DNA from 2 places in the Cupriavidus sp. FW305-F7 genome. Region 2 is predicted to be linked to the other one. Evidence: predicted binding sites of a transcription regulator. Region 2 holds the regulator's gene; the other holds the start of a gene.
The links. Region 2 encodes NrdR, which represses ribonucleotide reductase genes. Its sites were predicted from a motif close to CACNANATNTNGTG; they were not measured.
Positions count from the first base shown of each region.

Region 1: a site for NrdR is predicted at 2,061-2,074, ahead of AC3WL8_RS16165 (ribonucleoside-diphosphate reductase subunit alpha). Genes of this name have one in related genera too.

Region 1 covers NZ_JBYSYC010000015.1:75,326-78,696, reverse strand. Annotated here, with positions in the region: gene AC3WL8_RS16165 (ribonucleoside-diphosphate reductase subunit alpha) at 1-1,837, opposite strand, end outside; gene ampD (1,6-anhydro-N-acetylmuramyl-L-alanine amidase AmpD) at 2,331-2,948, opposite strand; gene AC3WL8_RS16155 (sigma-54-dependent transcriptional regulator) at 2,945-3,371, opposite strand, start outside.
Region 2 covers NZ_JBYSYC010000046.1:23,798-27,168, forward strand. Annotated here, with positions in the region: gene AC3WL8_RS31780 (PilW family protein) at 1-569, opposite strand, end outside; gene pilV (type IV pilus modification protein PilV) at 571-1,200, opposite strand; gene nrdR (transcriptional regulator NrdR) at 1,332-1,799, opposite strand; gene glyA (serine hydroxymethyltransferase) at 1,955-3,202, opposite strand; ZMP/ZTP riboswitch at 3,330-3,371, opposite strand, start outside.

The sequences.
Region 1 (3,371 bases), on a different contig from region 2:
GGGCGACCAGGTTGACCGAGCCCAGGTTGCACACGGCGATCTCGCTCTCATTGGTATTGAGCGTGATTTCCGTGCACAGGTTGGAGCTGTGCACCACGCCCACGTGCTGCTGCGGGCTGCGGATGTTGCACGGATCCTTGAAGGTGATCCACGGGTGGCCGGTCTCGAACAGCATACCCAGCATCTTGCGCCACAGTTGCAGCGCCGGCAGCTTCTTGAACAGCTTCAGTTCGCCGCTGGCGGCCTTGGCTTCATAGCCCAGGTAGGCCTTTTCGAATTCCTTGCCGACCTTGTCGTGCAGGTCCGGGCAGGTGGCGGGCGAGAAAAGGGTCCATTCGCCGGCTTCCATCACGCGCTTCATGAACAGGTCCGGAATCCAGTTGGCCGTGTTCATGTCGTGGGTGCGGCGGCGGTCGTCGCCGGTGTTCTTGCGCAGTTCCAGGAATTCTTCGATGTCCAGGTGCCACGTTTCCAGGTAGGCGCAGACGGCGCCCTTGCGCTTGCCGCCCTGGTTCACCGCCACGGCGGTGTCGTTGACCACCTTCAGGAACGGCACCACGCCTTGCGACTTGCCGTTGGTGCCCTTGATGTGCGAGCCCAGTGCGCGCACGTTGGTCCAGTCATTGCCCAGGCCGCCGGCGAACTTGGACAGCAGCGCGTTTTCCTTCAGCGCTTCATAGATGCCTTCCAGGTCGTCCGAGACGGTGGTCAGGTAGCACGACGACAGCTGCGAGCGGCGGGTGCCGGAGTTGAACAGGGTCGGCGTGGACGACATGAAGTCGAACGACGACAGCAGCTGGTAGAACTCGATGGCGCGCGCTTCACGGTCCTTCTCGTTCAGCGCCAGGCCCATGGCCACGCGCATGAAGAAGGCTTGCGGCATTTCGATGCGGGTTTCATCGATATGCAGGAAGTAGCGGTCGTACAGGGTCTGCAGGCCCAGGTAGTTGAACTGGAAGTCGCGGCCGGCGTCCAGCGCCGCGCCCAGGCGGGCCAGGTCGTAGGTGGCCAGTTGCTCGTCCAGCAGTTCGGCTTGAATGCCGCGGGCGATGAACTTGGGGAAGTACTCGGCGTAGCGGCTGGACATCTCGGCCTGGGTCACTTCGGTGCCCAGGATTTCCTTGCGGATGGTGTGCAGCAGGATACGGGCGGTGACCTGGCTGTAGTCCGGGTCCTTTTCGATCAGGGTACGCGCGGCCAGGATGGCGGAGTCGTACACCTGCGTCATCGGTACGCCGTCGTACAGGTTCTTCAGGGTTTCCTTCAGGATCGGCTCGGCGCTCACTGCATTGCCAAGGCCGCTGCAGGCATTGTCGATCAGGGCGTGCAGCGCGGCGATGTCCAGCACGTGCGTGACGCCGCCATCGGTCACGTTGACCGAGATGCCGCCTTCCTGCACGCGGGCCACGGCCTGGGCGTTGGCCTGGGCGCGCTCGTCCTTGCGCTTCTCGCGGTACAGCACATAGGCGCGGGCCACTTCATGCTCGCCCGAGCGCATCAGCGCCAGTTCCACGTGGTCCTGCACGTCTTCGATATGGATGGCGCCGCCGTTGGGGCGGCTGCGCACCAGTGCGCGCACGACGTTGTCAGTCAGTTGCTCGACGATCTCGCGCACACGCGCGGACGCAGCGCCCTGCCCGCCGTTCACGGCGAGGAAGGCCTTGGTCATGGCAACGGCGATCTTGGACGGCTCGAAAGCCACCACGGCGCCGTTGCGTCGAATGATCTTGTGATCCGGGTAGTTCGTATTGGCGGCGTTGGCGGGGGTCTGCTGCGCGGTCGGTGCAATACCGGCGGCGGCGCCACCCGTGGTGATTTCGTTCTGGGCCGTTTGCATGAGAACTCCTGTTTTTACCCTGGAAATAAGAGACAAAAGAGTCCCTGGCGAAATGCGGCGAAAAGAACGTCCCTCCCGGCGTGAAGTCAGGGCGGACAGACTGCCTTTACGTGAACATTTCGCCAGGGACTCTTGTGATTCGCTGGCCTTAGCGGGCGGTTTCGAGACGATGCACGAACTTCGTGATCCCTGACTCGCCCTTGGGCCGGCTCCCCGGTTTGACTACTAGATATAGTGTGTGACGCGTGAAACTGGGCTAAGTATAGTGAAACGAATCCGAATGACCAGTCTTGACAAGCGCTATTTCGGAGGCGGTTGCGCCGATGCGGCAGCGCCACATGCCCGCAACCCTAATACTCGCAAGGGTTTTCGCCAGACCGTTCGCAACTGCACATTTCACAAAAATTTTTTTGATTGTTGCGAGGTTGCGATAGCCCCACGCCGAGGTAGGGCATGTGCGCCGGAACGGGGCGCACGGGGATGGGGAATGACGTTAAGAATTCGTCACCTGGCCAGCCGCGCCAGGGCACTGGTAGGGCAACATGCCCGGCGCCACGCCCGCCTGCCTGGCGAAGCGCGCCCAGTCGAAATGCGGGCCGGGATCGGTCTTGCGCCCCGGGGCGATGTCGCTGTGGCCGGCAATCGCGCGCACCGGGTAGGCGACCAGCAGCGCGGGCACCAGCGCGGCCACGGTGTCGTACTGGGCCAGGGTGAACGGCAGGTCGTCGCAGCCCTCGATCTCGATGCCGATGGAAAAATCGTTGCAGCGGGCGCGGCCGAAGAAGTCTGACTGCCCGGCGTGCCAGGCCCGCTGCGTGCACGGGACGAACTGCACCAGTTCACCCTCGCGGGTGACCAGGAAGTGCGCGGACACCTGCACCTGGTGGATGGTGGCAAAGAACGGGTGCTTATTGGGATCGAGCCGGTTCTGGAAGAAGGCCTCGATGTCGCCGCTGCCGAACTGGCCGGGCGGCAGGCTGATGTTGTGCAGCACCACCAGGTCCACCGGCATGCCGGCCGGGCGCTCATCGAAATTGGGCGACGGCACGCGGCGCGCGGCGGGGACCCAGCCGTCGGCATCGGGCAGGTAGCGGTGCTCAGGCTTGCTCATGGCGTGCCCTCGCCTTCCACGGCGCTGCGGTCGGCGGCGTCCATGGCTTCGCGGATGCCCAGTTGCTGGATGCGGTAGCGCAGCTGGCGCAGGTTCAGGCCCAGCAGCGGCGCGGCCGCGGTGCGATTGAAGTTGGTCTGCGCCAGCGCCTGCAGAATCAGCTCGCGCTCCACGGCTTCCAGCCTGGCCGGCAGGTCGATCGGGAAGACGATGCCGCGGCAGGCACGTTCGGCGGGGTCGCCGGCGGGCTCGGGTTCGGGCGCGCTGGCCGGGGTCGGTGCCACGGGCGGCGGCTCTGCCAGGGCCGGCGCGGGCGCGGCGGCCGGCGGCACCGGCGCCCACATGCCTGCGGCACCCCAGGGTGCGTAATAGTTAGGCGCCATCGCCGGCGCGGGGGCATGCATCAGCCCGGCCCGTTCGGCA
Region 2 (3,371 bases):
CCGCGCGCGAGGTCTGCGTCTTCCCAGGCCTGCGGCTCGGCGACGCCGTTGCCGGAGCAGTCGATCATGCTGTTGTCCGGAACGGTGCGGTCCTGCTGCGTGCCCGAACCGAAGAAGCGGACCTGCAGCACATCGCTCTTGTTCACGGCGCCCGCCTGGACAGGACACGCGAGGTTCTGCGCCGGATTGCCGAGGTCTTGCGTGGGGGCGCTGCAGTTGTCGAGGCCGCTGATGGTCGGCGACAGGCTCGTGGTCGTGAGCATGACGCCTCCAGGGCTGGGCGCGGGTGGCCCGCTGGCGCCGGGCGAGGCCGCGGCGCTGTTGCCCGCATAATTGCTCCAGGCGGCCTGGCGCACGATCCGCACCACGGTATCCACCGCAAAGCGGCCTTTCTCATCCAGCGCCGTGGTGTCGTCGATGCTGTTGTAGTTGGCTCGCCCGGTCAGGTAGAGCGCCGCGGCAGCCATGATCAGGAGCAGGCTCAGCGTCATCGCTACCATCAGCTCCACCAGCGACAGCCCCAGCTGACGATGCCGGCCGGGGTTGAGATAGGTCCTGGCGTTCCGCATGTCAGTTCACCGTACCCTGCGTGGCCACGATGACCACCTGGGGGCGCGTGCCCATGTCGGACATGTCGACCCGTGCCGCGACGGTTTTGGCGGCAAGCCGCGAGATCCAGCCGATCTTGATGACAATCGGTGCGTCGTCCGGGCGGCCAGTGGCCGATGGCGTGCATCCCCATGAGAAGCCGGTGGTCTGGTCGTACGCAACCATGTCCCGGCAAATCACGGCGCGTCCGCCAGGCAGGCCTGTGCTGACACGCTCCCAGAACTCGGCGACATCGAAATCCGCCAGTTGCTGCGCGCACCCGGCCGCCGTGCCCGAGCAGGCGATCGCGTACGGGCTGTTTGCTGCCGTGAGCGCGGGTGGCTGCCCGGTGGCGGTGTCGATGAAGTAGCGGTTCGGGGTGATGGCTTCCGCCGCCGCGCCGGTTTGCGAGACGGCAGGATTGGCACGCATGCGCTCGGCCATCTCGGTGGCCAGCTGCATGGCAGTGGTGTCGTAGGAAGCTTGTTGCGTGAAGCGGGATGAATTCAGCAGCAGGCTGGCGACGCCGAGCACGCCAACCGCCAGAACGACAATTGCCACCAATGCTTCGAGCATGGCAAAGCCGGCTGCCCCGCGGCAGCGTTGACCCATTCTGACCCCCGTCAAAAGACGTCCGACTTCGTTAACTTCTTTTTTTGGTCTGCAATCCGGGCCCTTTTAATATGCGACAGCGGGCCTTGCGGAAATGCAACGGGGATTAAACAACGATTTTGTTACTTTTACTACCCCTTCCGGGGGGTGGACGCCGCAAATTCATCCAGCACGTCGCGGAATTCCGACACGTCCTCAAAGCTCCGGTACACCGAAGCAAAGCGGATATACGCAATCTTGTCGAGCTTGCGCAATTCGCGCATCACCAGCTCGCCGACCTGGCTGCTGGGGATTTCCTTTTCGCCCAGGGCCAGCAGTTTTTCTTCGATGCGGGTGATGGCTTCGTCGATGGCTTCGGCGGAGACCGGGCGCTTGCGCAGCGCCAGGCGCATGGAATCCTTCAGCTTGGCGCGGGTGTAGTCCACGCGCGAGCCGTTTTTCTTGACGATGGCGGGGAAGAACAGCTCGATCCGCTCATAGGTGGTGAAGCGGCGGTCGCAGGCTTCGCAGCGGCGGCGCCGGCGCACGGCATCGCCGTCTTCCGACATGCGCGTGTCGAGTACCTGGGTATTGGAATGACCGCAAAAGGGGCATTTCATGCCGGACCACCTTCAGTTGAACCCCGTCGCCTTGTCCGTGTTGTCGTTCTGCGGTGGCGGGGCGGGTTGGCGAGGCCCGCAAGCCGGTGCCCCGGGGCGCCGGCTTGCGGAGCTGCCGGCCGCTCATGCGAACCCGCATGGGCGGCCTCGATGCATCAGCCGTAGACCGGGAAACGCTTGGTCAGGGCTGCCGCCTGCTCGCGCACGCTGGCGATGTTGGCGGCGTCGTGCGGGTTGTCCAGCACATCGGCGATCAGGTTGCCGACGATGCGGGCTTCTTCTTCCTTGAAGCCGCGCGTGGTCATGGCCGGCGAGCCCAGGCGGATGCCCGAGGTCACGAACGGCTTTTCCGGATCGTTGGGGATGGCGTTCTTGTTGACGGTGATATGCGCCTCGCCCAGGATGCGCTCGGCTTCCTTGCCGGTGATGTTCTTGGCGCGCAGGTCGACCAGCATCACGTGGCTTTCGGTACGGCCCGAGACAATGCGCAGGCCGCGCGCGATCAGGGTCTCGGCCAGCACGGCGGCGTTCTTCACCACTTGCTGCTGGTAGGCCTTGAACTCAGGCGTCAGCGCTTCCTTGAACGCGACCGCCTTGCCGGCGATCACGTGCATCAGCGGGCCGCCCTGGATGCCGGGGAAGATCGCCGAGTTGATGGCCTTCTCGTGCTCGGCCTTCATCAGGATCACGCCGCCGCGCGGGCCGCGCAGGCTCTTGTGCGTGGTGGTGGTGACGAAGTCGGCGTGCGGCACCGGGTTCGGGTAGACGCCCGCGGCGATCAGGCCGGCGTAGTGGGCCATGTCGACCATGAAGTAGGCGCCGATCGACTTGGCCACCTTGCTGATGCGCTCGAAGTCGATGCGCAGCGCGAAGGCCGAGGCGCCGGCGATGATCAGCTTGGGCTTCTTCTCTTGCGCCAGCTTTTCCAGCGCATCGTAGTCGATGTCTTCCTGGGCGTTCAGGCCGTAGCTGACCACGTTGAACCACTTGCCGCTCATGTTCAGGGCCATGCCGTGGGTCAGGTGGCCGCCTTCGGCCAGGCTCATGCCCATGATGGTGTCGCCCGGCTTGAGCACGGCGAAGTACACACCCTGGTTGGCCTGCGAGCCCGAGTTGGGCTGCACGTTGGCGGCTTCGGCGCCGAACAGCTGCTTGACGCGGTCAATGGCCAGCTGCTCGACCACGTCGACGTACTCGCAACCGCCGTAGTAGCGCTTGCCGGGATAGCCCTCCGCGTACTTGTTGGTCAGCTGCGAACCCTGGGCGGCCATCACGGCCGGCGAGGTGTAGTTCTCGGAGGCGATCAGCTCGATGTGGTCTTCCTGGCGCTGGTTTTCCTGCTGGATGGCGGCAAAGACCTCGGGGTCGATCTGGTCGATCGTAAAACGGCTGCGTTCGAACATGGCGAAACTCGTCTGAAAAATAGGGAATCCGATTCACGCATCGGGGGTAGGGCGCGCGGGGAAGGCTAGCGGCGACCAGCACCGGCGGCACGTTGTAACCGTCGGTGCAGGGCGCACCCTGCTTCCCATTCGCTGCCCAGGCGAGCGGCAGGCGCAAGCAACTTCACGC